3 regions of the Otoolea muris genome follow, and region 1 is predicted to be linked to each of the others. Evidence: predicted binding sites of a transcription regulator. Region 1 holds the regulator's gene; each other region holds the start of a gene.

What was found. The regulator HrcA, encoded in region 1, represses chaperone genes, less so after heat shock. The targets are predictions, from matches to a motif close to TGTTAGCACTCNNNNNNNNNGAGTGCTAACA.
Region 2: a site for HrcA is predicted at 3,697-3,727, ahead of htpG (molecular chaperone HtpG). Genes of this name have one in related genera too.
Region 3: a site for HrcA is predicted at 3,255-3,285, ahead of NFS31_RS10610 (co-chaperone GroES). Genes of this name have one in related genera too.

The regions. Positions count from the first base shown of each region.
Region 1 covers NZ_CALPCY010000021.1:63,081-73,920, reverse strand. Annotated here, with positions in the region: gene NFS31_RS13920 (DUF6273 domain-containing protein) at 1-1,601, opposite strand, end outside; gene NFS31_RS13915 (DUF805 domain-containing protein) at 2,103-2,663, opposite strand; gene NFS31_RS13910 (hypothetical protein) at 2,906-3,280, opposite strand; gene rbr (rubrerythrin) at 3,399-3,935, opposite strand; gene dnaJ (molecular chaperone DnaJ) at 4,086-5,246, opposite strand; gene dnaK (molecular chaperone DnaK) at 5,374-7,239, opposite strand; gene grpE (nucleotide exchange factor GrpE) at 7,300-7,989, opposite strand; gene hrcA (heat-inducible transcriptional repressor HrcA) at 8,010-9,047, opposite strand; gene NFS31_RS13880 (3D domain-containing protein) at 9,371-10,156, shown strand; gene NFS31_RS13875 (peptidoglycan recognition protein family protein) at 10,281-10,840, opposite strand, start outside.
Region 2 covers NZ_CALPCY010000012.1:31,886-42,725, forward strand. Annotated here, with positions in the region: gene NFS31_RS09585 (DegV family protein) at 1-22, opposite strand, end outside; gene NFS31_RS09590 (hypothetical protein) at 230-430, shown strand; gene NFS31_RS09595 (CPBP family intramembrane glutamic endopeptidase) at 504-1,457, opposite strand; gene htpG (molecular chaperone HtpG) at 1,598-3,601, opposite strand; gene NFS31_RS09605 (DUF1836 domain-containing protein) at 3,998-4,609, shown strand; gene NFS31_RS09610 (YitT family protein) at 4,630-5,514, opposite strand; gene NFS31_RS09615 (YerC/YecD family TrpR-related protein) at 5,839-6,150, opposite strand; partial or broken gene NFS31_RS09620 (ABC transporter substrate-binding protein) at 6,315-6,752, shown strand; gene NFS31_RS09625 (hypothetical protein) at 7,031-7,579, shown strand; gene NFS31_RS09630 (hypothetical protein) at 7,602-7,979, shown strand; gene NFS31_RS09635 (MATE family efflux transporter) at 8,135-8,665, opposite strand; gene NFS31_RS09640 (hypothetical protein) at 8,697-9,011, shown strand; gene NFS31_RS09645 (ATP-binding protein) at 9,008-9,865, shown strand; gene NFS31_RS09650 (transposon-encoded TnpW family protein) at 9,896-10,078, shown strand; gene NFS31_RS09655 (PD-(D/E)XK nuclease family transposase) at 10,157-10,840, shown strand, end outside.
Region 3 covers NZ_CALPCY010000014.1:22,977-33,816, reverse strand. Annotated here, with positions in the region: gene hgdA ((R)-2-hydroxyglutaryl-CoA dehydratase subunit alpha) at 1-426, shown strand, start outside; gene hgdB ((R)-2-hydroxyglutaryl-CoA dehydratase subunit beta) at 431-1,582, shown strand; gene NFS31_RS10620 (IclR family transcriptional regulator) at 1,720-2,520, opposite strand; gene NFS31_RS10615 (hypothetical protein) at 2,536-2,889, opposite strand; gene NFS31_RS10610 (co-chaperone GroES) at 3,404-3,688, shown strand; gene groL (chaperonin GroEL) at 3,767-5,386, shown strand; tRNA gene NFS31_RS10600 (tRNA-Gln) at 5,517-5,588, shown strand; gene NFS31_RS10595 (hypothetical protein) at 5,828-6,442, opposite strand; gene feoB (ferrous iron transport protein B) at 6,940-9,291, shown strand; gene NFS31_RS10585 (hypothetical protein) at 9,577-10,284, shown strand; gene NFS31_RS10580 (cell division FtsA domain-containing protein) at 10,537-10,840, shown strand, end outside.

The DNA of each region.
Region 1 (10,840 bases):
AGCGGCTTTAAGCTGGTATCCGTCCTGTCGATATCCGAGCGGATCACCCGGTCGCACAGGAACAGGGCCGTACTCTTATGTGTGTCGCCCGCATCGCTGTAATCCTCATCCACGCACCGGAAACGGTACGTCTCCTTCCCGATCCGCCTCATCTGCACATCCCCCAGCGCCCAGCGCCGTTTCTGCGCCTCCTCTCCTGCTTTGGGCGCTTCCAGAAGCACAGCGGGGCGTATACCGCAGCCTGACGCGCCCAGACCTTCAACAGGGCGCGTCTCAATGCTCCCGTCCGGCGCGACGGTTCTCATCCCGGCGCCATCCCCGGCCGCGGTCCGGAGAGCCCATCTGCCGCCTGCCGGAGCAATCCGCCCCAAAAGCTGATAATGCGCGGCCTCCTCCTCGGACAGGAGGATCGCGAGATCCCCCACGCCGTCCCCGTCGCCGCGCAGGACAGGCAAAAGCGCCCCTGACAGGGAAATGCTGTTTCCAAACCCCAGATTTAAATATTGCCGGACAAAGGATCCGTTGTAATCCGCGCTCTCAAACCACTCCTGCGAAACGCCAAGGCTTTCCATCGAAAGCGTCTCATCCGCCAGATACAGCATATGCCCGGTTCCCCGGTAATCCTCGTCGATACATGTAAAGGAAAGCGGCCGTTCCCCCGTCCCTGTGTCTAAAACGGCAGCAATCCGGCTTCCCGCTTCCTGGGAGAAGGCGCGCGCCCCGCACTGATCGCAGAGAGAATCCCCGTTCCCGTCCAGATGGCCCAGGGCAGGCAGAAACGTCTTCTCCTCAGCTTCACATTGTCCGCACCTCCAGTTCTCTTCCCCATATTCCAGACACCCGCCCGGCGTCTGTGATATCTTTGTCCAGCGGTGGGCGCACGCATCCGGATCCCACCTGCGCTTTACCCCCACGCGGCACACCTCATAGCGGCAGCCGCCAAGCGTAAACACATCCTCCTGCACAGCCGAATAAACCGCGTCAAAATCCGTTCCGATCCGCAGCGTATCCGGCGTGTAATCCTTCCCGATCAGGAAAAAATAGTGCCATCCCGTATCCTGCACCGCAGAAATCAGGTTCCGGAGCCTTTTGTCATTTTCAGCCGCATTCCCCACAACCACGGCCGGATTCCGGTTCTCCTCCGGATTCCTGCCCATTACTGCGCACTCAGCCTCCCACGCCTTTTTCACCCAGAGCTCCAGCCTGGCGCGCTGCGCATCCTCCGGATCCGGCGCCTCCTTTACCGCCTCCCCCTGCTCATATTCGACATAATACTTATGTACTCCGTCCTGCGTGACGAGAAACTCCTGCGGCGAGGACTCCCTGGAATTCCAGATATGCCCGTCGCTTCCTATCATCCGTTCCGGAAATGATACCGAAAGAGCCGTCCCGTCCAAAACCGAACCCCGCTGCGTGTTGAAAATCTTCGTGGCATGATCCTCTGCGTCCACAAAGAACACCATATAGCCAATCTCATTCCCCTCCCCCGCCCGCGCGGTCTTTGAGACACACAGCATAAGCCCCAGAGCGGCCCAAGCCGCGGCCTGCGCTGTCCTGCATTTTCTTATCGTTCTTCTCCCTCCCTTTCTCCGCGAGTACATCGGAAGCACATCTGCATGTACCCTGTCCTGGTAAGGCCGAAATCACGGCGGCCGTTTTGGGCCTCCAGGCGGTTCCATTTTCCCACAGGGATTCAAAAGCATGGAACTGCCCTCTATAGAAGCGGAATGCATATCCAAAAGAAAACCGCCCACATAACAGTTCAGGGTTATCTGAACTGCTACCCGCCCGCTGCGATCTGTGAAAAGCCATTACCTGTTACAAATTTTTGTTTGTCGAAATCTTGCCGAAACCGGCGTGAATCATACGCTGAATGATTCAGAAATTTAGAAAATAAGAATGGTCTCCTGTCCGGAAACTGGTTTTACTGTACCATATCTGCGCCGCTTTTTCAAGTGTAAAACAGCAGTTTCCGAAAATTTTATATTTTAGCGGTAACAGTTCAGATTCCCCATTGGATAGGCATCCGGCGCTTCTTGTCCGGCGCAGACAGGCAGAAAGACGCCCCGTCTGAACTGTTACTTTTGGCGGTTATGGTTTCATTAATCTTCTTCAAAATCCTCTTCCCCTCTGGCGAAATGATAAAACGGTTCCGGTTTCCCGTAAACATTTTCCCGGGGATCCGAGGGACGCGCCAGAAATACGATATTGAGGATACAAAGAGTAATCCCTGCCAGGAGGAAGAGGACGCTAAAGGCCATAAGCCCTAAAAAGCCGGCCATATTGACCGAAACGCCGGCTGAGAAGACAAAAAACAGCACGGTTATCATTCCAACCACAAAACCTGACACGGCGCAGATCCCTCCCGACACGTCAATCAGAACCGCCAGCCAGCCCGGTTTTCCACAATCATGATATCTCCTGACCGCCGCAAACAGCATGGGAAAAAATACGGCGATTTTCCACAGAAGGCTCCCGCGCGCAACGAACCGGTACATATGTAGAATCCCCGCTCCATACAGAGTGTTTTTGACAATGTCCAGAATCACGTTGATTACAAAAATGGCCAGCCATGCCCACCAGTAGCCTGCCCTGGAAAGCCTGCCGTGCGGATTAAACGAATTTCTGAGCACATCTCTTAAAGCGTAAACCATATATTTCATACACATCCCCCAAAAACCTGCGCCTGACAGCCTGCCTCTCTGCCAATGCCCGGGCCGCAGCGCCGCCTTTTGGCTGCGTCCCCCTTAGGAACTGTCACAAAATAGATTAGCCAGACAGCGCTGGATAAATGTTCATCTGCAAAGAAGAAAATCGCAGGCGTAGCGGGCAGCGTCAAGATTTTTCGATGCGGCAGATGGGCATTTAGACAAGCCGAATGGCTAATTTATTTCGTGACAGTTCCTTATCCCGTCTCTTCCAAAAAACAGAACAGCGCCCGAATCTGCGGGGCAACCAGGCCGGGCAGGGGCCACAAAATCCCCACGCCGCATAAAAGCGCCGCCCAGCGCTTCACGTGCTTCTGCATGGCCGGGACATAGAATATCTTCGGGTCTTCCGGGGCATAATACAGATCAACCTCTCTCCCCTCCCCCACGTAGCAAACGCTGTAGCCGCCCGGAGATTTTACGCGATACATATTGTCCCCGGCCTGAAACCCATACTCCGGAAAGAAATACCACTTTCCTGAGCGCATCCTGCGGCCGCTTGATACAACCGCGGCTTTCGTCAAAATGACCGCGTACCTGCGCTCTTTCAGCAGGCGGCCGCGCATAGACATACCGAGCTTCTGAAAGAATCATATAAGGAAAAAGGCCGCCGTTTTCCGGCGGCCCCTCTTGCGATTATCCACAGGCAGTACATCTGTCACAATCCCCGCCTGGTTAAACCGCGCCTTATCAGTAATTCTCCGCATGCACCTCAAAATAACTCTGCGGATGCGCGCAGGTCGGGCAGACCTCAGGCGCTTTCTCCCCCACCACAATATGCCCGCAGTTGCGGCACTCCCAGACTTTCACCTCGCTCTTGGCAAAAACCTCGGCCGTCTCCACATTCTTAAGCAGGGCCCTGTAGCGCTCCTCGTGGTGTTTCTCGATCGCCGCTACCAGGCGGAATTTCTCCGCCAGCTCCTTAAAGCCCTCTTCCTCCGCTGTCTTCGCAAAGCCCTCATACATATCCGTCCACTCATAATTCTCCCCGTCCGCAGCGGCAGCCAGGTTCGCGGCCGTATCGCCGATGCCGTTTAATTCCTTAAACCACATCTTGGCATGCTCCTTCTCATTATCCGCCGTCTTCAGAAACAGGGCCGATATCTGCTCAAAGCCTTCCTTTTTGGCCTTGGATGCAAAATATGTATACTTATTGCGCGCCTGTGATTCCCCCGCAAAAGCCGCCATCAGGTTCCGCTCGGTCTTTGTCCCTGCATACTTTGACATCTTGTATCCTCCTTCATGATTTTATAAAAATTTAGAAATAACCGCGGCTCCGATTCCATCCTGGACTCCAAAACCGCGGCGTATTCCATAAAACTGCCGTTTCCCCGCAGCCGCCCGGGCCGTCTCCTCCCGGCCGCCGCATTCCGGTTCCTATTTAAAGATATCCTTGAACTTGCCCTTCCTGTGCTGCTTTTCCTTCTCCCCCTCCGGCGCGATCCCGTTCATCGCGTCGTCAAAGCGCCGCAGGGCCTCCTTCTGCTCCTCGTTCATCCGCTCCGGAACCTGCACCACCAGCGTCACAAAATGATCGCCCCGCACATTCCGATTGCGCAGCGACGGCACGCCCTTACCCTTTAAGCGCACCCTCGTATCGGTCTGCGTGCCGGCTTTTACCTCGTACTCCACTTCGCCGTCCACGGTCCTGATGCGGATGGGGCCGCCCAGCGCCGCTTTTGCAAAAGAGATCGGAACCGTGGAATAGATGCTCGTATCCTGTCTCTTGAAGACTGGATGCGGAGATACCACCACCTCCACGAGCAGATCGCCCCGCTCGCCTCCGTTGAGTCCCGGCTCGCCGTTGCCGCGGTCGCGCAGGCTCTGGCCGTTGTCGATTCCGGGCGGGATCGTGACTTTGATCGTCTTTCTTCTGGTCACGAAGCCCGTGCCGTAGCAGTCCGGGCACTTTTCCTTGATGATCTTTCCGGTTCCCGAGCAGTCCGGGCAGGTCTGGACATTCTGGATCTGCCCGAAAAAGGACTGCTGGGTGTACATGATCTTGCCTTTTCCGTTACATTTCGGGCAGGTCTGGGGCTGCGTCCCTGATTTTGCCCCGGTTCCGCCGCATTTATCGCAGGATTCCTTTAAGTTTAAGGTCAGCTCCTTCTCACAGCCGAAAATGGCCTCCTCAAAGGTGATGCGCACGCTGGTGCGCACATTCGCGCCGCGCACGGGGCCGTTTCCACGCCCTCCCCGGCTGCGGCCGCCGCCGAACAGATCGCCGAATATGTCGCCGAATATGTCGCCCATGTCAGCCCCGCTGAAATCGAAGCCGCCAAAGCCGCCCGCGCCGCCTGCGCCGCCGTCAAACGCCGCATGGCCGAACTGGTCATACTGCCTTCTCTTCTCCGCGTCGCTGAGTACGGCGTAGGCTTCGGACGCCTCCTTAAACTTATCTGCAGCCGCCTGATCCCCTGGATTGGCGTCGGGATGATATTTTTTAGCCAGGCTCCTGTACGCCTTTTTCAGGGCCGCATCGTCCGCATCCCTGGAAACGCCCAGCACCTCATAATAATCTCTCTTGCTTTCTGCCATGTCAGGTCTTCCTTCCTAAACGCCCGTAAAGGGGCTTGGGCCAGCGCCCAATCCCCATCACGTCTTTCCTTATCCGCGGGGCGCCGTTTTTAAGCCGCGCCCCGCAGTTTTTTACATCTTTCGTATTTTACACTTCTTTGAAGTCCCCGTCAACCACATTGTCATCCTGCGGGGCGCTTCCCATATCCGGTCCCGGCTGCGGGCCGCCCTGGGCGCCGGCGGCTCCTGCCTGCGCCGCCTCGTATACCTTGGCAAACAGAGCCTGCGCGCTGGACATCAGCTTCTCGCGGCCTGCCTTGATCTCCTCAACCTGCGCGTCTGTCATCTGATCCACAGGGGCCTTGTTGATCGCTTCCTTAAGGGCGTTTAAATCCGCCTCTACCGCCGCCTTGTCGGCCGCGTCAATCTTATCGCCCGCGTCCTCCATGGCCTTCTCGGTCTGGAAGACCATGGAATCCGCCTCGTTCCTGGCGTCAATGGCTTCCTTTCTCTTCTTATCCTGCGCCTCGTACTCCGCCGCCTCTTTCACGGCCTTCTCGATATCCGAGTCGGACATATTGGAGCCGGAGGTAATCGTGATATGCTGCTCCTTTCCGGTTCCCAGATCCTTTGCGGATACGTTTACAATGCCGTTGGCGTCGATATCAAAGGTAACCTCAATCTGCGGAACGCCTCTTCTGGCCGGAAGGATGCCGTCCAGGCGGAAGTTTCCGAGCGTCTTATTGTCCTTTGCAAACTGTCTCTCGCCCTGTACCACGTGGATATCAACCGCCGTCTGGTTGTCAGCCGCTGTGGAGAAGATCTGGCTCTTCTTGGTCGGGATCGTGGTATTTCTCTCAATCAGGCGCGTCGCAACGCCGCCCATGGTTTCAATGGATAAGGACAGCGGGGTAACGTCCAGAAGCAGGATATCGCCTGCGCCCGCGTCGCCTGCCAGCTTGCCGCCCTGTATCGCCGCGCCGATGGCCACGCACTCGTCCGGGTTTAAGGATTTACTGGGCTCGTGTCCGGTGAGCTGCTTTACCTTCTCCTGCGCGGAGAGCATACGGGTGGATCCGCCGACTAACAGCACCTTGCCGAGCTCGGAAGCGGTAATCCCCGCGTCCTTTAACGCATTCTGCACCGGGATCGCGGTCCGCTCGATCAGATCCCTTGTCAGCTCGTCAAACTTCGCGCGGCTTAAGTTCATATCCAGGTGCTTCGGCCCTTCGCTCGTGGCGGTGATAAACGGAAGGTTGATGTTCGTGGTCGTGGCGGAGGACAGCTCCTTTTTCGCCTTTTCCGCCGCTTCCTTAAGCCTCTGGAGCGCCATCTTGTCGCCTGAGAGATCCGTGCCCTCATTCTTCTTAAACTCATCGATCATCCACTGGGTAATGCGGTTGTCAAAGTCGTCGCCGCCCAGACGGGTATCGCCGTTTGTGGCCAGAACCTCGATCACGCCGTCGCCGATCTCGATGATGGAGACATCAAAGGTGCCGCCGCCCAAGTCGTATACCATGATCTTCTGCTCTTTTTCATTGTCCAGGCCGTAAGCCAGAGCCGCGGCCGTGGGCTCGTTGATGATACGCTTTACATCCAGGCCCGCGATCTTGCCCGCGTCCTTGGTCGCCTGGCGCTGCGCGTCGTTAAAGTACGCCGGAACCGTGATAACCGCCTCGGTCACCTTCTCGCCCAGGTAGCTCTCTGCGTCCGCCTTAAGCTTCTGCAGAATCATGGCCGAGATCTCCTGCGGCGTATATTTCTTGTCGTCAATGCTGACCTTATAATCCGTTCCCACATGCCTCTTGATCGAGGAAATGGTCTTCTCCGCGTTCGTAACCGCCTGGCGCTTCGCCGGCTCGCCGACCAGCCTCTCTCCTGTCTTTGTGAAAGCCACGATCGACGGCGTGGTCCTCACGCCCTCCGTGTTGGCGATCACCACCGGCTTGCCGCCTTCCATCACTGCCACACAACTGTTTGTCGTACCTAAATCAATACCAATAATCTTACTCATCGTCTTTTTCCTCCTGGATCTGAAACATTCGTGATAATCGTGTTATATAAAATAATTATGTTAATTGGCCACCTTTACCATACTGTGCCGTATCACGCTGTCGCGGTAGAGGTAACCTTTCTGAAACTCCTCTGCAATGATGTTCTCCCCCAGGCTCTCATCCTCCACATGCATCACCGCGTTGTGGAAATTGGGGTCAAAGGGCTGGCCGGCCGCCTCGATAGGCTTTACGCCGGCATCCTCCAGCATCTTCATGAGCTGGCGGTAAATCATATCCATTCCGTCAGCGAAGACCGTCTTCTCCCCCTCCGGAACGGCCGCCAGCCCGCGCTCGAAATTATCGACCACCGGGAGCAGCTTCTCGATGATATCCTTGGCGCCGATCTCGTACATCGCGGATTTTTCCTTCTCTGTCCTCTTACGGTAATTGTCAAACTCCGCCATGGAGCGCTTTAAGCGATCCGTCAGCTCCTCGATCTGTTCGTCCTTTTTATCCTTCTTTTTGGAAAAAAATCCTTTTTTCTTTCCTGTCTCCGGGCCGCCCTGCGAATCCGCTTCCGGATCGTCCTCCTGACAGCCCTGCGCGTCTGCGCCTTCAGCTCCTTTTGCCGCCGTTTGCTCCTTTTCCAGTCCGTCGTTTTCCGCGTCCTCTGTCCGCGTCCCGCAGGCCTTCTCTCTGCCCGGCTCTTCTTCCGTGCGCCGCGTCTGCGCCTCTTCCGGCCCGCCTGCGTTTGTCTCTCTATCCTTCATCTCTTCGCTCACTTTGCAAATCACCTTTCTTCCTGATTAAATGTATCCTCCAGTTGGCTCATTAGCGACCGAAGGGTTGATACCACCTTGTCATAATCCATCCGCTTGGGGCCTATGATCCCGATCGTGCCCCGCAGGCCCCCGCCCAGTTCATAATTGGCGGTTACCACGCTGCAGTCCTTCATGGACTGCACCGGCGTCTCATTTCCAATATAAACCTGAATTCCGTTCTTCTTCTCCGGATCCGCGTCATTTGACAAAAGCTCCTTTAAAATTTCCTTCTGCTCCAGCGTGCCCAGTAGCTGGCTGGCCCGCTCTCCGTCGCTCAGTTCCGGATATTTAAAAATATTCGTCGCGCCCTCGGTATAAATCTGCAGATCCTCCTCGTTGGCCCGGATGGCCTCCGCCACCTCATTCAGGACCAGATCCACCACCTCGCACCTCGGGCCTGCCTGCTCCTTCATCCGGCTGATCACATCCAGGTTGATCTGCTCTATCGTCAGGCCGATCAGGCTGTTGTTTAAGAGGATATTCAGATTCAGGATATCCTCGTCCGTAAGCTCCGCGTCCAGGCGGGCAATGGAATTTTTGATGATGTTCCCTTCCAGGACCGTCACAATCAAAAGCTTTCCCGCCTCCACCCTGGAAAGCTGGATGAATTTCAGCTTCGTCCGGCGGTACTGCGGACCGCTGATCAGCGTGGCGTAATTGGTATTCACCGCCAGGAGCCTTGCGAGCTGTTTTAAAAGAAGCTCCACCCGGTCCACGCGCTGGATCACCATGTCGCGCGTCTGCGCCACTTCATGCTCCTTCTCCTGAATGAGCTGATCCACATAGAAGCGGTATCCCTTGTCAGACGGAATCCGCCCCGCCGAGGTATGAGGCTGCATGATGTACCCCATCTCCTCCAGATCCGACATCTCATTCCGGATCGTCGCCGAGCTGAGCTGCAAATCCGAGTATTTTGATATGGTCCTGGAACCAACCGGCTCGCCCGTCTCGAGGTAAGTCTGGATAATGGCCTTCAGTATCCGTATCTTTCTCCCGTCCAGCCCCATGCGCCGCACATCCTTTCTTCCTTCGCCGGCCTTCCTGCTGCGCGCTGGCCTGTTCAGCTCTGACAGAAGACGCTGAACGGGGGAATGCCGGGTGCTTTGCTTTTGTTAGCACTCATTCATGTGGAGTGCTAACATCTACAATTGATACTATATTACTTGGCCGTGCGTTTGTCAACCTGTTTTTTTGATTTTTGCGGATTTTGCTGATTTTAATTTGTAAAGGCAGCCCAAAATCTCCTCATTTTCCCTCTTTTACTTGACATTTAACAGTTTTGTAATATAATAGTAATGTATCTATTAATTAACGGATTGTGAGGAACATCATGAAAGCAAGAGTAAGCCATGGATTATCCGCGGTTATTCTGGCTGTCTGTTTTGTACTGGTTGCCGCCTTCTCCTCCTTTGCCTCTGTGGACGGGGCGCTGTCGGAAGCAGGGGAGTCGGTTATCAGCGGATGGGCGGTCGATGCGGAGCATCCTGACAAGAGCGTTCCTGTCGTCCTCTGTGTATACACAGACGGAAGTAAGGAACCGCAAGAACTTGTAAAAGTGACTGCAGACCAATACCGTACTGACTTAACAAATTCTGCTGCGAATGGAAAACATGCATTCTCCTATCAGGTTGACTGGGACAAGCTCAAAGGGCAATCCTTTATAATTGAAGCCTATGCTGAAACCGACGAGGGCAGAGTGCGCTTATACGGTTCTTTCCGATATACGAAAAAGGAAGCTGCTGTCACTGTTGTCGCCGCTGGTTCGGGGCCGGCCGGGGATGCCGGGCCGGGCTCCAAGGGAAAAGCTGACGATACGGCAAAGCGCGGCGCTCTCCTGGGGATTTTCGAGACGACTGCGTACTGCACATGCACGCAGTGCTGTCCGAATGGGACGGCTCTCACCTATTCCGGAACCGTTCCGCAAGCGAACCATACGATCTCGGCTGATATCACGAAATATCCTCTTGGAACCAAACTGATGATCGGCGATGTGGTCTATACCGTAGAAGATATCGGCTCCACGATCGTCGGCAACCGCCTTGACATCTATTTTCCGACCCACGAAGAGGCCCTGGCCTACGGGGTTCAGTCTGTCGAGGTGTATGCAGTGGAATAACGGATACAATCAGGCGGGGGAACTTCCTTCTGCCCGCCGCGCGGCCTGTGCGCATATTCCCATGCGCAGGTCTGTGCATAAAAAGAGCGGAGGCGCGAATGCCTTCCGCTCTTTTTATGTGTCTTTACTCGTCCTCCACGTACCAGATCTCCTGCGCGCCGTTTTCCCGGCTGTGCCAGCACGCGCCCTCAAGCGGTCCCCCTGCCGTATTGTCCAGGAAATACCAGTCGCCCGGTTCGTCCCCTGACACGACGCGCTCCCCGTTCCAGCGCTGCCAGCCTGTGATCATCAGCCCGTCCCCTGTAAATAAATACCAGTGATGGTTGATCAAAAGCCATTTATTGGCCGCATATGTTCCGTCCGCCTGCATATAGCGGTAACGCCCGTTTTCAAGCCTTACCCATCCGGGCTCTGCCGACGCGGGCGGCGTATGCAGGGCGTCCTTAAATGCCTCCCAGGTATGTCCTGTGTGATTATAGACAAACGGATTCGGGCATATCTTTCCGGTGACGTCATAATGGCGTATCACATGATCAGACCGAATATGGTACTTTTCCATCAGCATCCGCGTCAGAGAAATGGCGGAGCGGACTGTGGCGTCCTCAAAATACCAGTCGCGGCTGTTTGCCGCCTTACTCCCTTTATTGCGCACGCACAGCTCAATACCGATGCTGTTGGAGTTGC
Region 2 (10,840 bases), on a different contig from region 1:
CTCCAATAATCCTGTACTCCATAAGACTCCTCCTGATATGCGATACATATCACATAGTTTTGATTACTATTTATTATAGTAACGGTTCAGAATAAAGTCAAGCGGTCTTGTATTTCATACTTTTTCTGGTATAATAACAATAACCGCAGAGATATTGAATCAATTCTCAGCCGGCGCCGGCAAGCTTTTTAATGTATCCGAAAAAGAGTGTTTTTATTGAAAGTATATTATGATGACACAGACCATGAACCTGACAAAACCAAGTGAAATCAGAAGGGCGGGAACCGAGGCATTAACCAGGGCTCTCGGACCGATTGGCATGGCCAGATATCTGGAAGAATTTGATCATGGCGGAACCGGCGATTACACGAAAGAAAAATATGAACAGCCTGACTATACCATTGAAGAAATTATATCCATGGCGCGATAATGTATGAAGCCGGAAAAAAGAGCCCTCCTTTTCCGGCTTCTTTGATTACACATCCGGGCCTTTCCATGCCGCCTTACAGGAATAAATAAAGCCCAATCAGAATCACATTCAGAATCATAAAGCACATCATCCCCGGATTTACATACATAGCGGATGCAAAGTCCCGGTATGCGACGCCGGCCGGCCATTCTCCCGGCGCCAGCTTAACGCGCCGCGCGTTGACGCACAGAATCACGATCGAGGCGATAATAAAGGCCCCCATGGCAAACAGTGTCGCAACGCTGATAATAAGCTGCCGTATCAGGCTGCCGTTTAAATTCAGCGCCAGAAGCGTGGAGCCGCTGTTGATTAAGATATGCAGAAGGCAGTTATAGCGCATACGCGCCGTTTTTACGGCGGCATATCCCAGAACCAGACCGATAGCCGCGGCATAAAGCGCCTGCGTCAGGTTTCCGTGAAACAGCCCGAACGCCAGGGCTGAAAAGAGGATCGCCGCTTTTTCCCCGAACGGACGCAGCCGGTTTAAGAGAAATCCCCGGAAAATATATTCCTCAATGACAGGGCCCAGGACCGTTATATAGAGAATCATGATCCAGTCCAGATCCATGAGCATGCTGTTGACCGGGTTCATCTGAAACATATCATGCCCCGTCGCCGCGGCGACCGCCGCATTGATGAGATTGCCCAGAATACTGCATACATACCCCGATCCCTGCGCCAGCACGTAAAACATGATAAATTTACGAAGGCGCATCTTTTTCTTTTCAGGAACCGATGCCGGAACCCTGGACAGGAGCATGAAATACGCAGGGGCCGCCGCGCCGTAGCCGATCAGCGTCACCACAGGGGCCGGCACATAATCCAGTCCAAAGTACGAAAAGATCAGTCCGATTCCCGTAGAAATTACCAAACCGGCTGTCAGCGCCCACCCGAGGCACGAACACATCCTGCGGACATATCTCCTGTACCGCCCTGCCATATCTTCATTTCCGTTATAACCGCTTTCCTCCGCGCGGATTTCCTCCATCTTTTACCCCCATCCGGATTTCTGCAGCCGTAACCGTTCAGACGGCCTGAACGGTTACCTGCGTCCTCTCTGCGCCCGCAGCATGACAGTATCAAACCTATTGTGAACGGCCAATGATTTTCTCGTTCACGATAGCTGCATCAAAGCATCAGGCCCATCATCTCATTCGTCCGCGCAATGAAACCGCTCATCCTCTCCGGCGTCAGGGAGCCGTGGCTTAACAGAGCCAGGTCGTAGAGCTGTTCGCAGATCTTTGGCGTATTCTCCCCGTCCTCGTGCTCCAGGATATACTGAACCAGATGGTTGTTGGCATTTAATACAAGCGCCTGCCCGCTACCGCCAAACACAGACGGATCCATCCCGTACATATTGTACATCTTCATCATATCCTGCATGCGCCGCGTCTCCTCGGACACCGTGATTATGGAAGAAAGGGACTCATTTTTTAGCTTCTCCACCTTAACCTCAAGCTTGTCATTGCCCAGAGCCTTTTTAAAGATGCCGGACAGGGTTTCCTCTTTCTTCTTTAAGTCCTCCTGCTCGTCCTCCTTTACCTCCTCCTTCATGGTGTCATTCACATCCGCGTCAATGCGCAGGAATTTCGTATTTTCATGCTTCTGCTCCAGATGGCCGATAAAGGGGCTGTCAATGCTGTGGGGAAGGATCACCGCATCCTGGCCGGATTCCTTAAAGAGGTTAATGTACTGGCTCTGCTCCTTTTCATCCGTCACATAGAAAATCTTATTCTCATGGTTCTCCTCCTTCGCCCGCTCCCCGCAGTCCTTTAAGGTCAGATACTTGCCATCCAGATTCTTGAAGATAATATACTCGTCCATCTTCTCAGCGAACTTCTCATCCTTTAAGCAGCCGAATTTGATAAACGGAGCAATGTCATCCCAGTATTTCTCATAGTTTTCGCGATCCGTCTTGCACAGGCCGGACAGCTTATCCGCCACCTTTTTCGTGATATAATCCGATATTTTCTTAACAAACCCGTCGTTCTGCAGCGCGCTCCTGGATACGTTCAGCGGCAGATCCGGACAGTCGATCACACCCTTTAAGAGCATCAGGAACTCCGGAATCACTTCCTTAATGTTATCCGCAATAAACACCTGGTTGTTGTACAGCTTGATCGTTCCCTCAATGCTCTCATACTCCATGTTGATCTTCGGGAAATACAGGATGCCCTTTAAATTAAACGGATAATCCATATTCAGATGAATCCAGAAAAGCGGCTCCTTGTAATCCATGAATACCTTGCGGTAAAACTCGCGGTACTCCTCCTCGCTGCACTCATTCGGGTGCTTGTTCCACAGCGGATGGATGTCGTTTAATGCAACCGGGCGCTTGGCGATCTTATATTTCTCCTTTCTCGGGGAAACTTCAACCGTCTCCTTCGTCCCGTCCTCGTTCTCCTTCTCCTCGGTCTTCGCCTCCTCAATAATGGTCTCAATCACCTTATCCTTGTCTGTCAGCTCGTCCTTCTCAATTGTCTCATACTCCGGCTCTCCGGAAGCGTTGGCCAAAAAGATCTCCACCGGCATGAAAGCGCAGTATTTCTGGATCACCTCGCGGGCGCGGTACTCATTACAGAATTCATGGCTGTCCTCGTTCAGATACAGGGTAATCCGCGTGCCGTTCTGCTCTTTATCGCCCGTATCCATGGAAAACTCCGTGCCGCCCTCAGACTCCCAGTGTACCGGCTCTGCATCTTCCTTATAAGACAGCGTATCAATCGTCACCCGGTCCGCCACCATAAACGCTGAATAAAAGCCCAGCCCGAAATGGCCGATGATCTGATCCTCATTCGCCTTGTCCTTATACTTCTCTAAGAAATCCTGCGCGCCGGAAAAGGCAATCTGATTGATGTACTCTTCCACTTCTTCCGCCGTCATGCCGATACCGTTATCCTCTACCATAATCGTCTTGGCATTCTGATCCACGGTCACCTGAATCTTGTACTCCAGATCCTCCGGCTTCGTATATTCGCCCATCAGCTCCAGCTTTTTCAGCTTCGTAATCGCGTCGCAGCCATTGGAAATCAGCTCCCTGTAAAAAATATCGTGATCCGAATAAAGCCATTTTTTGATGATTGGGAAAATATTTTCGCTGTTAATTGATAAACTTCCTGATTTTGCAGCCATGTTGCACACTCCTTTTTCTATTTAGAATCATAATCGCTTTGGTTCGTATGTCGTATTACATATTCTAATACGCATTATGGAAGATGTCAATAGAAAATCAGCACTCATATGTATTGAGTGCTGATAATTTTGCTGTTTACAGATAGAGCGGCGGATGTTTCTATAAATACGCCGGCTGTGGTTGAGCGTGAAAGGGCCGCCAGGGGAAGGTCTTATATCCAACGGAACCCCGCTTTTCTCCGGGCAGAAGCGGGGGTTCTTTTGGATATAGAAGCCGGCTCTGGCGTCCTCTTTCCGACTCACTACGTGGCCCGCAACATTTTCACAAATTCCCCTCATAAATCCGCTTGCCATCCCGTTTCCAAAACTATATAATAAAGTATGAGGTGAACAACGATGAAAACGAATGAAGAACGCCTGCAGGAGCTGATGGATTTCCTGGACAGCCTGACCCGGATCCACGCCTCTGATATCCCTGGCATTGACTTATACATGGATCAGGTAACCACATTTATGGATTCCCACTTATCCGCCTCCGGGCGCGCGGACGGGGAGACGGTTCTGACCAAAACCATGATCAACAACTACGCCAAAAACCGCCTTTTCCCACCGCCTGTGAAGAAGAAATACTCAGAAAACCACATTATCATGCTGATCCTGATCTACTATTTTAAAAATGTCATCTCCTTCCATGACATTGAGCAGCTCCTCTCCCCCATCAGCGAACGCCATTTTGACAAGGGCTCTGTCCCGGAGCTGTCCGCTCTGTATGAGGAGATTTTTTCTCTCGAAGAGGAGCAGCGCAGGCGTTTAAAAGAGGATGTCAGGGCCAAATTCCACGCCGCCTCCGAAACCTTTGCGGACGCCGGATACGAGGATCGGGAATACCTGCGGCTCTTTGCCTTTATCTGCGAGCTGGCGTTCGACGTCTATCTGAAAAAGCAGATGATTGAGCTTTTGGCCGAACAGCTGCGCGAGGAAAATCCTCCTAAAAAGAAAAAAACATGACAGCATCGGGGCGCACGCGTCTATATTTCCTGCGCCTCTTCCCTCGGATCATTTAAAAATCCCTCCCCGTATACCTCCTTTGTCTCAGACACGATCACAAATGCTTTCGGATCGCAGCGGTCGATGATCTCCTTTACCATATGGAACTGTTTGCGATCCACCACGCACATCAGCGTCCGGGAATCCTCGCCGCTAAATCCCCCGATGGTTTTGAAAAACGTCGTGCCCCTGTCGATCCCCCGCATGATCTCCCTGGATATTTCATGGTTCTGCGGGGAAATGATCGTGACCATGGTTCCCTTATTCATGCCATAGAGAATGGCGTCAATCGTCTGTGTCATGCAGACCATGGATATAATCCCGTACAGGGCGGATTCCAGATTGCCGAATATGGCAACCGAAGAGCCGATAATGATCATATCGATGATCATAATTGCATACCCGGTATGCATGTACGGGTAGCGCCTCTGAAGGAGCTTTGCAAGGATATCCCCGCCGCCTGTGGTCGAATCCCTCATAAAGATCAGGGCCATCCCCGCGCCCACTAAGATTCCTCCGAAAGCGGAACAGATCAGGCGATCCCCTTCATACTGCGGAACAATCGGAGCGACGCACATGTCAAGCAGGACTGTCATAATGATCACCGTGCGTATCGTCTTTTTCGCCATCCTCCGATCAAGCAGATAATAAGCGCCTGCAAGCAGCGGCACATTGATCAAAAGCGACAGGGTTCCCACCGGCCACCCGCTTAAGTGGTTGATTAAAAGCGCGATCCCCGACGCGCCGCCCGGCGCGATTTTACACGGCTCTACAAAGCACCACACGCCCAAAGCCTGAAGAAGCGCCCCCAGAATATCGCAGATCCAATCCTTTGCCGTCCCCTGTTTTTTTGATAACCATTTCATAATCTGATGATTCTCCTTTCTGTCATAATGTACTCTCGGAATCTTGCTGTGCCTGATTTTGTGAGATGATTTTTTGTCAGATGTGCACAAATTTATGAGGCGTACGTGGAGCGTACGTTGATTAAATTTGGGTGCATCTGGCGGAAAATCAGCCGCAAAAGCAGGCGCAGAGAGATTCCGAGAGTACATCATAATGTACTCTCAAAATCCCGCCGCAGACAGGCGCTTTCGTCCGCTAATGCAAAAAAATCCCCTTAAAACTCAAAATCCGAGGACCTCCTGGTCCCCGGTTTTTATCTTTATTATATCCAGGCCGAACAGCCCTCAGTCATCCTCCGCCGCCTCCTCTGATTCTGTAATGCGCTTAAATACCATATCGTATCCATCGTTCCCATAGTTCAGGGAACGGTTTACGCGGCTGATCGTCGCTGTGGAAGCCCCTGTCTTCTCTGCAATCTCCAGGTAGGTTTTCTTCTCCCGCAGCATCTTTGCCACCTCATAGCGCTGGGAGAAGGACAACAGCTCATTCACTGTGCAGACATCTTCAAAAAAGCTGTAGCATTCCTCCGTACTTTCCAAAGTCAGGATCGCCTGAAACAGGTGATCCACCGCCTCTGTCTTGAGTTTCTTGTTCATGTAACGCACCTCTTTAATCCAACCATAATTACCCAAAAAACAACCGTATGTTATATTTTAACATACTAAAGTTTTGAAGTCCATAGATTTCCCCACTTTTAAACAGGCACCTTCTGTTTTTTTCCTTAATATCTTAATACATAACGAAATAATGGGAGAGTATCATGAAAAAATGGATTTCTGTGCTGGTGGCGGCCGGCGTTCTGGCCGCCTCTCTGTCCGGCTGCCAGAGCAGTGGCAGCGCCGGGACGGCTTCGGTTACCTTAAATGAGGTGGCCCACTCGATCTTCTACGCCCCGCAGTACGCGGCGATTGAGCTCGGATATTTTAAAGAGGAGGGCATCGATTTGACCCTCGTCAACGGGGCCGGCGCGGATAAGGTCATGACAGCCCTCATCTCCGGCGATGCGGACATCGGCTTTATGGGCTCAGAGGCCAGCATTTACGTCTATCAGCAGGGCTCGGACGACTATGCCGTCAATTTCGCCCAGCTCACCCAGCGGGCCGGAAATTTTCTGGTGGGGCGGACGCCGCAGGAGGACTTTTCCTGGCAGGATTTAAAGGGAAAAAAGGTGCTGGGAGGCCGTGCGGGCGGTATGCCTAGCCACGATGTAACATGGGAACACATCAGAGGGATTTACGAGTGGACAAGCCGGAAAGCCCCGGATTTAAAGGGTTTTAAATATAAGGAAAAGGTTGTTTCCGTCTCATAGCACAACTACATTTGCTTACTTTGCCAGAAGAAGGACAGGCCAGACCTGTCCTTTTTCCTATTATATAGACCGGAAGGAGGCGAAAAATATTATATCAGTTCCCATTGACCGGGCCTGACCGTAAAGGTTGGGCCCTTTTTCATGCCACGAAAAGGAGGCAATCTGTATTGGCTGATGAAAAAGCAAAAGTACCGCCCTCACCGGAGAGCTATACCGCAAAAGAATCCGGAAAACAAAGTCTGGCGGATATGGTGAAAGCGGTAAAGGCTGCGCAGGAAAAGCAGACGGATTTTCCTGTGCAGGAATCACCGACACCGGCTAAGGCGGAGGAAATTCAGAAACAACCGGAAAAATCTGCTCCTTCTGATTCTCCCGTAAAGGAAACGGAGAAACAGAAAACGGAAAAGGACAAAGAGACGGCAGGTGGACGGGACATTGATTTAAACGGCATAGGCGGATTCGTGCCGGGCGGCTATTTATGCGAGAGCGGCGAGCCGTTTATCGAGTATTACACCGGACGGGAGGACATCCCCACGGAATACCGCATTGCCGGGCCGTCTGCCCGGAATGAGAAGGAAGAGACCCGCTCTATCTTAGAAACCATAAAACAGTTTAGGGAGGCCCCGCCGGTTCCGCACAAGGATAAGGCGGGCTTTCTCATGAGGAACGGTAGGCTTCGGGTCAACGTGGCCCGAGGCTCTGCTGACCGAAAATAAACAATGGGAAGGAGGGTTTGCAATGCCCGGAGTGACAAAAGGGCAGGTGGCCGAGGCCAAACAGTGGGATTTGCTTTCCTATCTCCAAACCTACGAGCCGGGCGAGTTAAAGAAGTCCAGGCCAAGGGAATATCGCACTGTGAGCCATGACAGCCTTGTGATTTCCAACGGCAAATGGCACTGGTGCAGCCAGAACATTGGCGGAAAAACTGCCCTTGACTATCTCATAAAGGTGCGGGGACAGGATTTTTTCTCTGCTGTGGAGACTCTCTGTGGCGGGTGTCCATCCCGTTTTCTTTCCCAGCCGGCAGATGTTCTTTCTCCAAAGCCTTTTGAGCTGCCGGAGACGAACCGCTACGCTACAAATGTCCATGGGCTATCTGCAAGGAAGGGGGATTGACGGCGACATCATAAGCCGGTGTCTCTGGGACGGCTCCCTCTATGAAAGTTTCCGCTACCACAACTGCGTATTCGTAGGGCGGGGCCTACCCGTCGTCCATCCCATTCAGGCAAGGCGGATGCGCGGAGCCGCAAGGCACAAGGACCGGGCGGACTTCATCGGGAGCTTTGGACCGCCCCATTATAATTACGGATCAACGGGACAATACCCGTAGAAAAAATTTGAAATACGGCTCCTAAAACGATAATGCGGAGATATTCCCTGCTGAACACAAAAATATCACCTTCCGCTCCCAACAGCCTGATGACCAGTTCCAGGCCAAGATACAATAGTATCGTTAAAACGGCGCTGGCAATGAGCAGGAAAGTTCCTGTACCCCCTGCATAAGAATGTGCTTTCTTCCTGTCTCCTGCCGCACTTGAAATAGAGTAGTTCACCGCGCCTCCCATACCGATCCCTGTGCCGACTGCCTGCATGAACGCTCCGACAGGGTAAGCGATATTAATGGCAGAAAGACCGATATCCCCTAAACTGTTTCCAATGAAGAAACCATCCACAATCGCGTAAACCCCGGATAACGCAAAAGCCAGCACAGAAGGAATTACATAAGAAAAAAATATCTTATTTCTATTCCTTTTCTCTTTATTTTCTGTTTTTATTATTTCCTTTTTATATATTTCACACATATTCTCCTGATGCAACAGAAACAATTTTGTTTTGCCATCCTTAGAGTATAGAGATAAAGAGATTAGAGATAAGAATATAGAAAATAGAGAGGGGGATAGGACACACGCTTATGGGAGATACCGGAATGTATTTCTATCTTCTGCAGAACTGGCAGAACTCCAGACGGAACTCCCCTCTCTCTGGGAACAGTACATTGAGCGGCTGTCCGAGTACATGGAATCCAGCGGAAAAGGATATAAAAACTATGCCGCCACAATCCGGCGCTGGGTGAACGCCGACAAAAAGAAAGAGGAACCGCCTGCCCGGAACCGGGATTACAGCGTGGAGGAAGGAGAAACCATATGATAGAGATTACCGCAGAAATCCGGGCCGCCATTGACCGGGCCGCCGGGGATATGGAACTTGCCGGGGACGAATACATAGAACCGGCTGACGGGCTTATCCACTGTAAGAAATGCCGTGACAGCCGCCAGACTGTCGTGCCGAGGTTCGGCTGCTCCGGCTATTTCATGCCCCGCTGCCTATGCCCCCGCCAGCAGAAGGCGCAGGAGGAACGGAAAGCCATGGAGGAACAGAGGGAACGCATGGAGCGTATCAAACGCCGGAAGGCGCAGGGGCTTCAGGACAGATACCTTTATGATTACACTTTCGCCAATGATAACGGCCAGAATCCCGTCATGGAGAAGGCCCACGCCTATGTGGAGCATTGGAAGGAGGCATACCGGGACAATACCGGCCTTCTGCTCTTTGGTGACGTGGGAACCGGGAAATCCTTTTTTGCCGGCTGTATCGCTAATGCCCTGCTTGACCGTGACGTGCCGGTACTGATGACAAATTTCCCGTCTATCCTGAACCGGCTGACCGGCGTGTTTGCCGAGGACAGGGCGGCCTTTATCGCCAGCCTGGACGATTACAGCCTGCTTGTCATTGACGATTTAGGCGTGGAAAGGAATAGCGAGTATGCCATGGAGCAGATGTTTACCGTCATTGACAGCCGGTACAAGAGCAAGAAGCCGCTGATTGTCACGACAAACCTGAAACTGGAAGAAATCAAGAACCCGCCAGACCTTGCCCACGCAAGGATTTATGACCGCATACTGGAACGGTGTGCGCCGGTTCTCTTTTCCGGTAAGAACTTCCGGGAGGAAGGAGCCAGGGCGACCAAAGCGGCGGCGAAGGAGATTGTGAGTAAAGGATAGCATAAACTGATTGCATGAAAAGGAGGATTTATGGGCAGCGAGAAAATCACAGAGGACACTACCACCACAGCACCGGCTAAGGACGCTCCCGCACTGGTGAAGAAGATTGGACAGACTACCTACATTGTGCGGGTTCATTTCAGCAAGACGAGCAAGGAAACCATGAGCGACAAAATCAAGCGTATGCTGAAAAATGAGATACGGCAGATGTAAAAAAACGATAATGGAAACAGGCCGGGAATCAGACTTGCTCTGGCTCCCGGCTTGTAAAATCAGGAGGTTTATGGTAGTATGGAGATACGAAAACAGAAGGGAAAGCAGGTGGGAAGATTGACAGTGACGGAACAGATAGGCCAGAAACATCAGGAAGATTTACAGAGGCTAAGAGGCTTTCGCCTGCTTGATGATGATTTCCTCACAAAGTGTTTTGAGGGAGATACGGCAAGCATAGAACTGGTATTGCAGATTGTTCTGGAAAAGCCGGATTTAAAGGTGCTGGACGTTCGTACACAGGTATTTGTGGAGAACCTGCTGAACCGTTCAGTGAGGTTGGATATTCTGGCTACAGACAGCACAGGGGCAAAACTGAACGTGGAGGTACAGCGCTCCGACAAAGGAGCCGGGAGAAAAAGAGCCAGGTACAACAGCAGCATGATGGACGCAAACCTTTTGAAGAAAGGCGAGGACTTCGACAAGCTGCCGGAAACGTGGGTAATCTTTATCACAGAGAATGACGTAATGGGAAAAGGGCTACCGCTCTATCCGGTTGAACGGTGCTTTTTAGGAACCGGGGAAAGATTTGAGGACGGTTCGCACATACTGTATGTAAATGGCGCTTACCGTAGCGATACGCCAATCGGGAAGTTAATGCACGACTTCTCCTGTACGGATGCAGCGGATATGTACTATGGGACACTGGCAGACAGGGTGAGATTTTTCAAGGAGAGTAAGGAGGGAATCGAGATTATGTGCCGG
Region 3 (10,840 bases), on a different contig from region 1:
GGTATTCCCTGCTGGCCGAAGCTTCCGGCTCTCTTTAAGCCTCTGAAGGAGCACGGCGTAAACGTTACCGCCGTTGTATATGCGCCGGCCTTTGGTTTTGTTTACAACAATATGGACGAGATGGCCCGCGCGTACTACAAGGCCCCCAACTCTGTCTGCATCGAGCAGGGCGTTGACTGGCGTGAAGGCATCTGCCGTGACAATAAGGTAGACGGCGTTCTGGTTCACTACAACAGAAGCTGTAAGCCCTGGAGCGGATATATGGCTGAGATGCAGCGCCGCTTTACGGACGACTTAGGCGTTCCGTGCGCAGGCTTTGACGGCGACCAGGCTGACCCGCGTAACTTCAATGCCGCACAGTATGAGACCCGCGTACAGGGCCTTGTAGAGGCAATGGAAGCAAATAAGCAGGCAAAGGAGGCATAATCAAATGAGTATCAACGCATTATTAGACGAATTTAAAGTAAAAGCAGCCAGCCCCAAAAAGCTGCTTGCCGAATATAAAGCGCAGGGCAAAAAGGTAGTCGGCGTTCTTCCGTACTACGCGCCCGAGGAGCTGGTTTATGCCGCCGGCATGGTTCCCATGGGGATCTGGGGCTCCAACAACAAGACGATCAGCCGCGCCAAGGAATACTGCGCGACCTTCTACTGCACCATCGCCCAGCTCGCTCTGGAGATGATGTTAGACGGCACGATGGACGGCCTGGACGGTGTGATCACGCCCACCATCTGCGACACGCTGCGCCCGATGAGCCAGAACTTCCGCGTTTCCATGGGAGAGAAGATGTCCGTTATCTTCCTGGCCCACCCGCAGAACCGTTTTGAGGACTTTGGCCTTCAGTTCTGTATGGATCAGTACAACCATGTAAAGAAGGAGCTTGAGAAGCTTTCCGGCAAGGAGATCACCAATGAGGCGATCCAGGATGCCATCAAGGTTTACAATAAGAGCCGCGCTGCCCGCCGCGAGTTCGTAAAGCTGGCAAGCGACCACTGCGACGTGATCACGCCTGTGAAGCGTTCCGCTGTCCTCAAGGCATTCTACTTCATGGAGAAGCCGGAGTACACAGAGAAGCTGAACGAGCTCAACGCAGAGCTGAAAGCGCTCCCGGTATGCGAGTGGGAGGGAACCAAGGTGGTTACCTCCGGTATCATCTGCGACAATCCGAAGCTGCTTGAGATCTTTGAGGAGAATAAGATTGCCATCGCCGCCGATGATGTGGCGCATGAGAGCCGTTCCTTCCGCACCGACGCTCCGGAGGATGAGGCAGATCCCATGATGGCGCTTGCAAAACAGTTTGCGAACATCGACTATGAGGTTCTTCTCTACGATCCGAAGTCTGCCGAGAACCGCCGCGGCGAGTTTGTAGCCAACATGGTAAAAGAGAGCGGCGCTCAGGGCCTGGTTCTCTTCATGCAGCAGTTCTGCGATCCGGAGGAGATGGAGTATCCGTACTTAAAGAAAGCGTTAAACGACGCGGATATCCCGCACATCAAGCTCGGTATCGACCAGCAGATGCGCGATTTCGGCCAGGCCAGCACAGCCATCCAGGCATTCGCTGACGTTCTGGAGATGCAGAAATAATCCGCTGAAAAATGTCCGGCCGTTTCAGAGCGTGTTTCATACGCGCTCCAGGCGGCTGGGATAGATAGAGAAAAGTCGCTGTGATTTCCGCATAGAAGCGGAGTCACAGCGACTTTTTCCTGCACAGATCCGCGCCGTCATCCCTGTTCACTGTCTTTTTTCACGGATCCGCGCGTCTTTGCTTCCTGTTTAAATGTATGTCCCATATAGTAGGACAGCTCTGCCGCGCTTTCCTTCACCTGATCCTGCATCTTTTGCAGATGGCTGTCATCCGGGATGCGGGTATAGGGGGCGATGATCCCCAGGGAAGCGCTGACATGGTTGTCAGGCCCAAAAATCGGCGCGCCGATGCCCACTGCGTCATGGACATATTCACCCCGGGATACGGCGATTCCGCATTCGCGGATGTGCGTGAGCTCGTCCGCCAGGGCTCCCCGGCTGATCTGCGGGAAGGACTCCGGGCGATCCAGAATGTGATCCAGATAATAGCGGATATACCGATCGCTCTGGTAAGCCAGAAGCACCTTGCGGATAGCGCCGCAGTGAAGATCCATCTCATAGCCGAACTCCTCGACGACCTTTAAGTGATTAGGGCCGTCCACCTTATCGAGCACCAGGCCCTTGTCGCCCACCTGGATAATCAGATAAGAGTCCTCCCTTGTCGCGTAGGATAAGTGCTTCAAAATGGGAAGGGCGGCGTCCTGAAGCCGGATATTGCTGGCCGCGGCCCTGCCGAGGGAGATCAGGGCCGGCCCAAGCTGATACGTATGGGACTGCTGATCCCGAATCACATATTTTTTTTCACAGAAGGTCTGTAGAATCCGGTGTATCGTGCTCGGAGGAAGACCGGAGGCCTCAGAAAGCTCCGAAATGGAACATTTATGGGGAGTTTCCTTTAAGATCTCCAAAAGGTCCATGGAACGCAGGAGGCTTTGCATGATGAACCTCCCCCGTTATTCAACGGTTTCCTCAACGGTCACAGTAGCGGACGGGACTGGAGCCTGCTCCCCGGCCGGAGCGCCATCGCGGGACTTCTCATCCGTTATCTCTACCTTGCCGTCCTCTGTTTCTCCCGCCTCAGACGCCCCGTCCGCCGGCTTGTGCTCCGGGTTCAGGGAGACATAATTTCTGGAGGAATTCGTTTCATCTGTATCGTCAAATTCGTCAAAATCATCCTCAAAATCGTGGAAGTCCTCATCCAGCTCCTTGTGGAAGGACTTGTATTGTAAGAAATACGTAATGCCTGCAGCCGCAGCGCCCGCAATGGCAGCCAGGGTGATAATCGTGCCAAAATGTTTTTTTGCCATAGTGAAAAGCTCCTTTCTGTAATTAAGGTTATTGTAATACGAATTGAGGAAAAAAGAAAGGGATTCTTTAAGAAATCATTAAAATCCCTGTTGCAGGTGATGATTTATTTTTACGCCAGGAAGTGTTAAATCAAGAAAATCGAAGCCATTTTCGCCGGGCCTTACAAAGGTACTTTGACAATATCAAGGCCATCTTTTTCGAGGATTGCGCTGTGCGTCATTACGATTTCGTTACGGTCGAATAGTAGTACATATTATATCTCCGCCATTTTTATCGTTTCACTTAATAAAATTATACGTTATTTATAAACAGCGTACAAGATGGGAAATCGGTCAATCGCACGAATTGGTAAATTATTTATAAATATTAGCACTCAAGGGTTGACAGTGCTAACAAAACGTGATATAACATGTTTTGTAAATGAGACAGGCGCCGGAAACGGTTGGCCGGACATAGCGAATACAAGCCAGAAAAGCAAACGGAATAAAGTTAAACAGTAAGGAGGAGTCAGTAATGAAGTTAGTGCCGTTATTTGACAAGGTTGTTTTAAAACAGTTAATCGCAGAGGAGACGACGAAATCCGGTATCGTGCTTCCGGGCCAGGCAAAGGAGAAGCCCCAGCAGGCGGAGGTCATCGCAGTCGGCCCCGGCGGAGTGGTAGACGGCAAGGAGATTACGATGCAGGTGAAGACCGGCGATAAGGTAATCTACTCCAAATATTCAGGGACAGACGTTGAGCTGGACGAAGAGAAATATGTGATTGTCAAGCAGAGCGATATTTTGGCTGTGATCGAATAAAACCAGCCGCGGAAACCGTTGTGTAAGATTAATAGCATGGATGAAAGCATGAGTAAAAATTATCGGAGGTGATTTGCCATGGCAAAGGAGATTAAATTCGGAGTAGAGGCAAGAAAAGCATTAGAATCAGGCGTAAATCAGTTAGCAAATACAGTAAGGGTGACACTGGGACCCAAGGGAAGAAATGTTGTTCTTGACAAGTCCTTCGGCGCTCCGCTTATTACAAACGACGGTGTTACGATCGCCAAGGAGATCGAGCTGGAGGATGCGTTTGAGAACATGGGCGCGCAGCTTGTGAAGGAAGTTGCCACCAAGACAAATGATGTGGCCGGCGACGGTACCACCACAGCGACCGTGCTCGCACAGGCGATGATCAATGAGGGTATGAAGAACCTGGCGGCCGGCGCAAACCCGATTGTTCTGAGAAAGGGCATGAAGAAGGCTACGGACGCCGCGCTTGAGGCCATCAAGGGGATGAGCAAGGCAGTAAAGGGCCAGGCTGATATCGCCAGAGTAGCCGCGATTTCCTCTTCTGACGACGAGGTTGGCCAGATGGTGGCTGACGCGATGGAAAAGGTGTCAAAGGACGGCGTTATTACCATCGAAGAGTCCAAGACCATGAAGACAGAGCTGGATCTGGTAGAGGGCATGCAGTTTGACCGCGGCTATGTTTCCGCTTATATGGCGACAGACATGGAGAAGATGGAGGCCAATCTGGAGGATCCGTACATCCTGATCACAGATAAGAAGATTGCCAATATTCAGGAGATCCTTCCGCTTCTGGAGCAGGTGGTTCAGTCCGGCGCCAAGCTTCTGATCATTGCAGAGGATATCGAGGGCGAGGCGCTGACAACCCTGATTGTCAATAAATTAAGAGGAACCTTCTCCGTAGTGGGCGTAAAAGCGCCGGGCTATGGCGACAGAAGAAAAGAGATGTTAAAGGATATCGCTATCCTCACAGGCGGCACAGTTGTCTCCGAGGAACTGGGACTTGACTTAAAGGATACCACGCTGGCAGAGCTTGGCCGCGCGAAATCCGTAAAGGTTCAGAAGGAGAACACGATCATCGTGGATGGCTGCGGCGACAAGAAGGAGATCGAGGATCGCATTGCCCAGATCAAGGCTCAGATCGAGGAGACGACATCTGATTTCGATAAAGAAAAGCTTCAGGAGAGACTGGCCAAATTATCCGGCGGCGTTGCTGTAATCCGCGTGGGCGCTGCGACTGAGACCGAGATGAAGGAAGCGAAGCTGCGCATGGAGGATGCGTTATCTGCAGCCAAGGCAGCCGTAGAGGAAGGCATCATCGCAGGCGGCGGATCCGCCTATATCCACGCTGCTGCAGAGGTTGAGAAAGTGGTTGAGACTCTCGAGGGCGATGAGAGAACAGGCGGACGCATTATCTTAAAAGCGCTTGAGTCCCCGCTGTACCACATCGTTGCAAACGCGGGCCTGGAAGGATCGGTGATCATCAATAAGGTAAAAGAGTCCCCGGTTGGCATGGGCTTTGACGCATACAAGGAAGAGTATGTGGATATGGTAGAGGCAGGCATTCTGGATCCGGCGAAGGTGACAAGAAGCGCCCTGCAGAACGCGACCAGCGTGGCGTCTACGCTGCTCACAACGGAGTCTGTGGTTGCGAACATCAAGGAAGAGACTCCGGCAGCTCCGGCGGGCGCTGGCATGGGGATGATGTAATAGCGGTTCGGCGTTGAGTGATTTACAGATTTAAAAAAATTTGTATATTTTTGGTCTGAAACACTTGACGAATCATAGAAATGTGGTATAATAAAATCCGCAGTCAGGCAAGGGCTGCGGATTTAAAAATTGGGCTATCGCCAAATGGTAAGGCAACGGACTCTGACTCCGTCATTTCAAGGTTCGAATCCTTGTAGCCCAGCTAAGAAAAAGAGCATTAGAGTATGATTGTATCAGGCTTTGAGGCTCTTTTTTGATCTGCAAAATAAACGGAAAAATGAAAAAGATGGTGATTCCATCGATGGATTGTTCAAAAAAGCAGATAGGAGAAAAACGTGGCAATGAAAGCCGGGAGTGCGAAGCCCCCGGCGGTTGTGCGTTTACCTGAGAGTTTCCTTTGATATACGGGAATTTCTCATCTTGCTGCAGTCATTTGAATTTTTACTTGATTGTTCCCACAATCTTTATGTTTCCTCCATCCTGAAATATTCCTGAGCAATTATACTGCCATGTTCCTTTTTCCAATGGTATCTCTTTAGTCCAATTAGTGGAACCAATCGTAATACGCTGTTCTTTTCCATTTGGATTAAATAAGAATAAATCTACGGTTCCGCCTTTAATATCTGAAGTGATATTTAAAATGAGCGTTTGATTATCTTCGGCTTGGAATGAGCCGGATTCGGCTATGTTCCGCTGGTCCGTATAATTGGCTATATTAAAAACTGCATTTCCGTTAGAACGGCTCTCATCAACATTCACTTGCGGAATACGGTTCTGTGGAATAAAATCAATCGTATTATTTTCAGCATTATAATTAACGCCGTATCCGAGATTGATAAGCAATTCATTTACAGGCGCATATACATGTTCTTCTTGTTCATTTTCCATTGTAACTGAAAGCAAGGGTTTACTAAGCGAAAATGAAGCGCCGTTAAGCGTAACATTCATATTGCTTACATGTGCGGATTTAATGCCTGATGCCGCAAACACCGTTGTTATCCCGGTTGTGCCAATAATAATTCCAGCAATAAAACTTTTCATATCAAATTTCTTCATACATTATTCCTCCATCTTAGTAAATTCTAAATTATCTGTCTCTATTTTACAGCAAGTTTTCAAGCTTGGCAACACTTAAGGAAGTCCAGGGCCTCCTCTGGCAGCATTTTCTGTTGCGCTTGTATCAAAGGTGTGGTAGAATTAGTTCCGTAAAAAAGCTAATAAAATTACAATGCCATCTGCATACGCGAAGTGAGGTATTGCGGGAGCACAAAGTGCGGAGCAGTCCGGTATCAAAGGGGTCAAAAGACCTTTTGACCCCGACTTCATGACATTAGATAAAATCAAGGATTTAGGGGTGTTCGAGAGACGGATTCCAACTCCGCCATTTCAAGGTTCGGATCCTTGTAGCTTGAAAAAGCGTTAAATCCTGATTGGAGAGGATTTGACGCTTTTTTTACTCAGAGCTTTTAAACAAGGACAGACTTTACGATTGGTCGGCCCTGGCCCGGAGACATGCGTTTCAGGGAGCGGGCCGCGCCAGGGGAGGACATGCAATGACACTGAGAGATTTACCGATCGGAAAGACGGCCACAGTCCGCTTTGTAGGAGGAGAGGGCGCGCTGCGGCAGCATTTCCTGGATATGGGGCTGATTCCGACTGCGGATGTGACGATGGTGAAATATGCGCCCATGGGGGATCCGGTTCAGCTTCGGATCCACGGCTACGAGCTGACGCTGCGCCTGGACGATGCGGAGAAGATTGAGATAGAGAAAGTGCGCGACAGCAGGGCGGAGGAGAAGTCGGATCTGAAGAAAAAGCGGATTTCCCATCCGGGCCTGGGGGAGGGCGGGAAATACCATGTCAAGGAGAATGAAAACCCGCTGCCGGAGGGGGAGGTTCTGACCTTCGCCCTGGCGGGAAACCAGAACTGCGGAAAGACGACGCTGTTTAACCAGTTGACGGGCTCAAACCAGCATGTGGGGAATTTTCCCGGCGTGACGGTGGATCGCAAGGACGGCGTCATCCGCGGGCATGAGGGGACGCTGGTGACGGATCTGCCGGGCATTTATTCCATGTCGCCGTATTCGAGCGAGGAGCTGGTGACCAGGCGTTTTGTGCTGGACGAGCATCCTAGGGGTATTATCAATATTGTGGATGCAACGAATATTGAGAGAAACTTATACTTAAGCATGCAGTTAATGGAGATGGACATTCCCATGGTGCTGGCCCTGAATATGATGGATGAGGTCCGGGAAAATGGGGGCTCTGTCCGGGTAAATGAGCTGGAGGACATGCTGGGGATTCCGGTGGTTCCGATTTCCGCAGCCAAGAATCAGGGAATCAGCGAGCTGATTGACCATGCGCTCCATGTGGCCAAATATCAGGAACGCCCCGGAAGACAAGATTTCTGCGATGCAAATGAAAACGGCGGGGCCGTTCACCGGTGCCTTCACGGGATCATGCATTTGATTGAGGATCACGCGAAGGCGGCGGGGATCCCCGCGCGCTTTGCCGCGGCGAAGATGGCGGAGGGAGATACGCTTATCGAGAAGCGGCTGGGGCTTGATGAGAATGAGCGGGAGGCTCTGGAGCATATTATCAGGCAGATGGAGACAGAGCGCGGGCTTGACCGCGCGGCGGCGATTGCGGATATGCGGTTCAGCTTTATCAGGCGGATCTGCCGGGAAACGGTCGTGAAGCCAAGGGAGAGCCGTGAGCATATCAGAAGTATGAGATTGGATCAGATTCTGACAGGAAAATACACGGCGATCCCGGCCTTTTTCGGCATCATGGCGCTGGTATTCTGGCTTACCTTCAATGTGGTCGGGGCCTGGCTTTCCTCGCTTTTGGAGAGTGTGATTTCCTGGATTACCGGCCTTTCGGCAGCGGCTCTTTCGGCGGCGAATGTGAATGAGGTTTTGTATTCCCTTGTGATAGACGGCGTGTTCAACGGAGTGGGGAGTGTTCTCAGCTTTCTGCCGATCATTGTCACCCTGTTTTTCTTTTTGTCCCTCCTGGAGGACAGCGGCTATATGGCCAGGGTGGCCTTTGTGAGCGACAAGCTTTTGCGGAAAATCGGGCTTTCGGGGCGCAGTATTGTTCCCATGCTGATCGGGTTTGGCTGTACGGTTCCGGGCGTGATGGCAAGCCGTACGCTCTCCTCTGAGCGCGACCGGAAGATGACGATTCTTCTGACGCCGTTTATGAGCTGTTCGGCTAAAATATCGATCTATGCCTTTATCACAGCCGCATTTTTCCCGAAGTACGGGGCGGTGATTATGATCGGGCTTTATGCGTTGGGGATTCTGATTGGGATTTTGATGGCTCTTTTGCTGAAAAAGACGATGTTTCGCGGCGAGGCGGTTCCGTTTGTGATGGAGCTGCCCAATTACCGCCTTCCCGGCGCCAGAAATGTGTCGCAGCTTTTGTGGGAAAAGGCAAAGGATTTCCTGCAGAAGGCGTTTACCGTGATTTTTGTGGCGACGCTTCTGATCTGGTTTTTGCAGACCTTTGATCTGCATCTGGATGTGGTGACAGACTCGCATCAGAGCATCCTGGCCGTTATCTCCGGCGGCCTGGCGCCGCTGTTTGCGCCGCTGGGGCTTGGGGACTGGCGGATTTCCACAGCGCTGATTACAGGCTTTATGGCCAAGGAGAGCGTGGTGTCTACCCTGTCCGTTCTGTTTGGCTCAACGGAGAGTCTGCTGTCGTTCCTGTCTCCGCTGGCGGCGGGGAGCCTGTTGGTATTCTGCCTTTTGTATACGCCGTGTGTGGCGGCGATCTCGGCGGTGAGACGCGAGCTGGGCGGCGGATGGGCCGTCGGCGTGGCGCTGGGGCAATGTGCGATCGCGTGGGTGTGCGCGTTTCTGGTGTATACTGCGGGAAGTCTGGCGGGGTGCGCGTAAGGCTTTAGATGAAGAAATTCGGCGGCAACGTATACACGGGTTGTGGTTTGCCGCGGAAATAAGCCGGATGCGGGCTGCTGCTAACTCAGTAAAAGTTGTAAGAAATGTTTATTCTTCTTTAATAGCCATTTATGATGAAAAACGCTATAATGACAGTGTGCCGCGGGAATAGATGATACAGCGGTTACCTGACAGCCGGGGATATCGGCAGATGCCGCAGGATGTGCCATAGGCCGGAGCCCGGGATTAACAGCAAAAAGAAAGCGATTAAAGGAGAAATATTACATGAAAAAAAGATGGATGTTACTGGCTATGGGACTTACATTATCACTTACGATGCTGGCAGGCTGCTCTCAGCCGGCGGAGGCGGAGACGATCGCGCCTGCGGAAACGGCTGCCGATACGCAGGCAGAGACGGTAAAAGCAGATGAGGAGAACGGGCCGGCCTCAGAGACGGAGTCTTCTGAAAGCGCAGAGGGTGCGAAAGACGTCTCTGTCCTGACACGTATCTGGGGAACCGTCCTGTCGTCTGAGGAAGGGCAGATGACGGTGGACAATACCTCGCCGGCATCCTCATCCGGAGAGATCATATTTCACATTGATCCGGAACATACGCTGGTGCTGGATGCGGTGAGCGGGCTTCCGGTTTCCTCAGAAGATGTGGAGCTGGGCAGCTTTGAAGCCTATCTGGGGCCGGCTATGACGATGTCCCTGCCGCCGCAGACCACGCCGGAAATGGTGATTGTTAATATTCCGGCTGATTTCCGTGTGCCGCAGTACGTGATTGCAGACAGCGCGCCGGAGCAGGACGGGGACGGATGGATATTAAAGGGCGCAGACGGCGCGGAGTACAGGATATCGGAACAGACGCAGTTCTCCCCATATCTGACGAGAAATATTGTTACCATGGAGGACATTCAAAAGGGGTCTGCGTGTCTTATCTGGCAGGACGCGGACGGCGCGGCGGAACGTATTGTGCTCTTTGCGCGTTAGCGGAAGAATTGTATAGAAAGTATGCTGGATGCGCGCTGTGGCTTGGATTGGGGCTGCAGCGCGCTTTTTTGGAGCGTTTTTGGGAGAGCAGAGCTGGTATAATGGCATTTCTGTAAACAGAATGAAGCAAAACAGATTTCCCCCAAAACGATAAAAAAGATTTACATTGCGCCCTCATTTTTATATAATAGGAGAAGACGAATGACAGGGCGCGGAGCAATTTTGTGACGTATGCCGCGCAGGAGGGAGAGCATGGCTAAAGGACGGGTGAAAAAGACAGAAGCGCCGGCGCGGACGCCGGCGGCGGTGCAGCCGGAGCATATGGTGTTTGCGCTGGATATCGGGACGCGGAGCCTGATTGGCATGGTGGGAACCGTGGAGGACGGGAAAGTAAAGATCATTGCTATCGAGCGGGAAGAGCACGCGGAACGCGCGATGGTGGACGGACAGATTGAGGATATTGAAAAGGTGGCGGGACTCGCAAAGAAAGTCAAGAAGCGTCTGGAGAGCCGGATCCACTGCGAGCTGAAGCACGTGTGCGTCGCCGCGGCGGGGC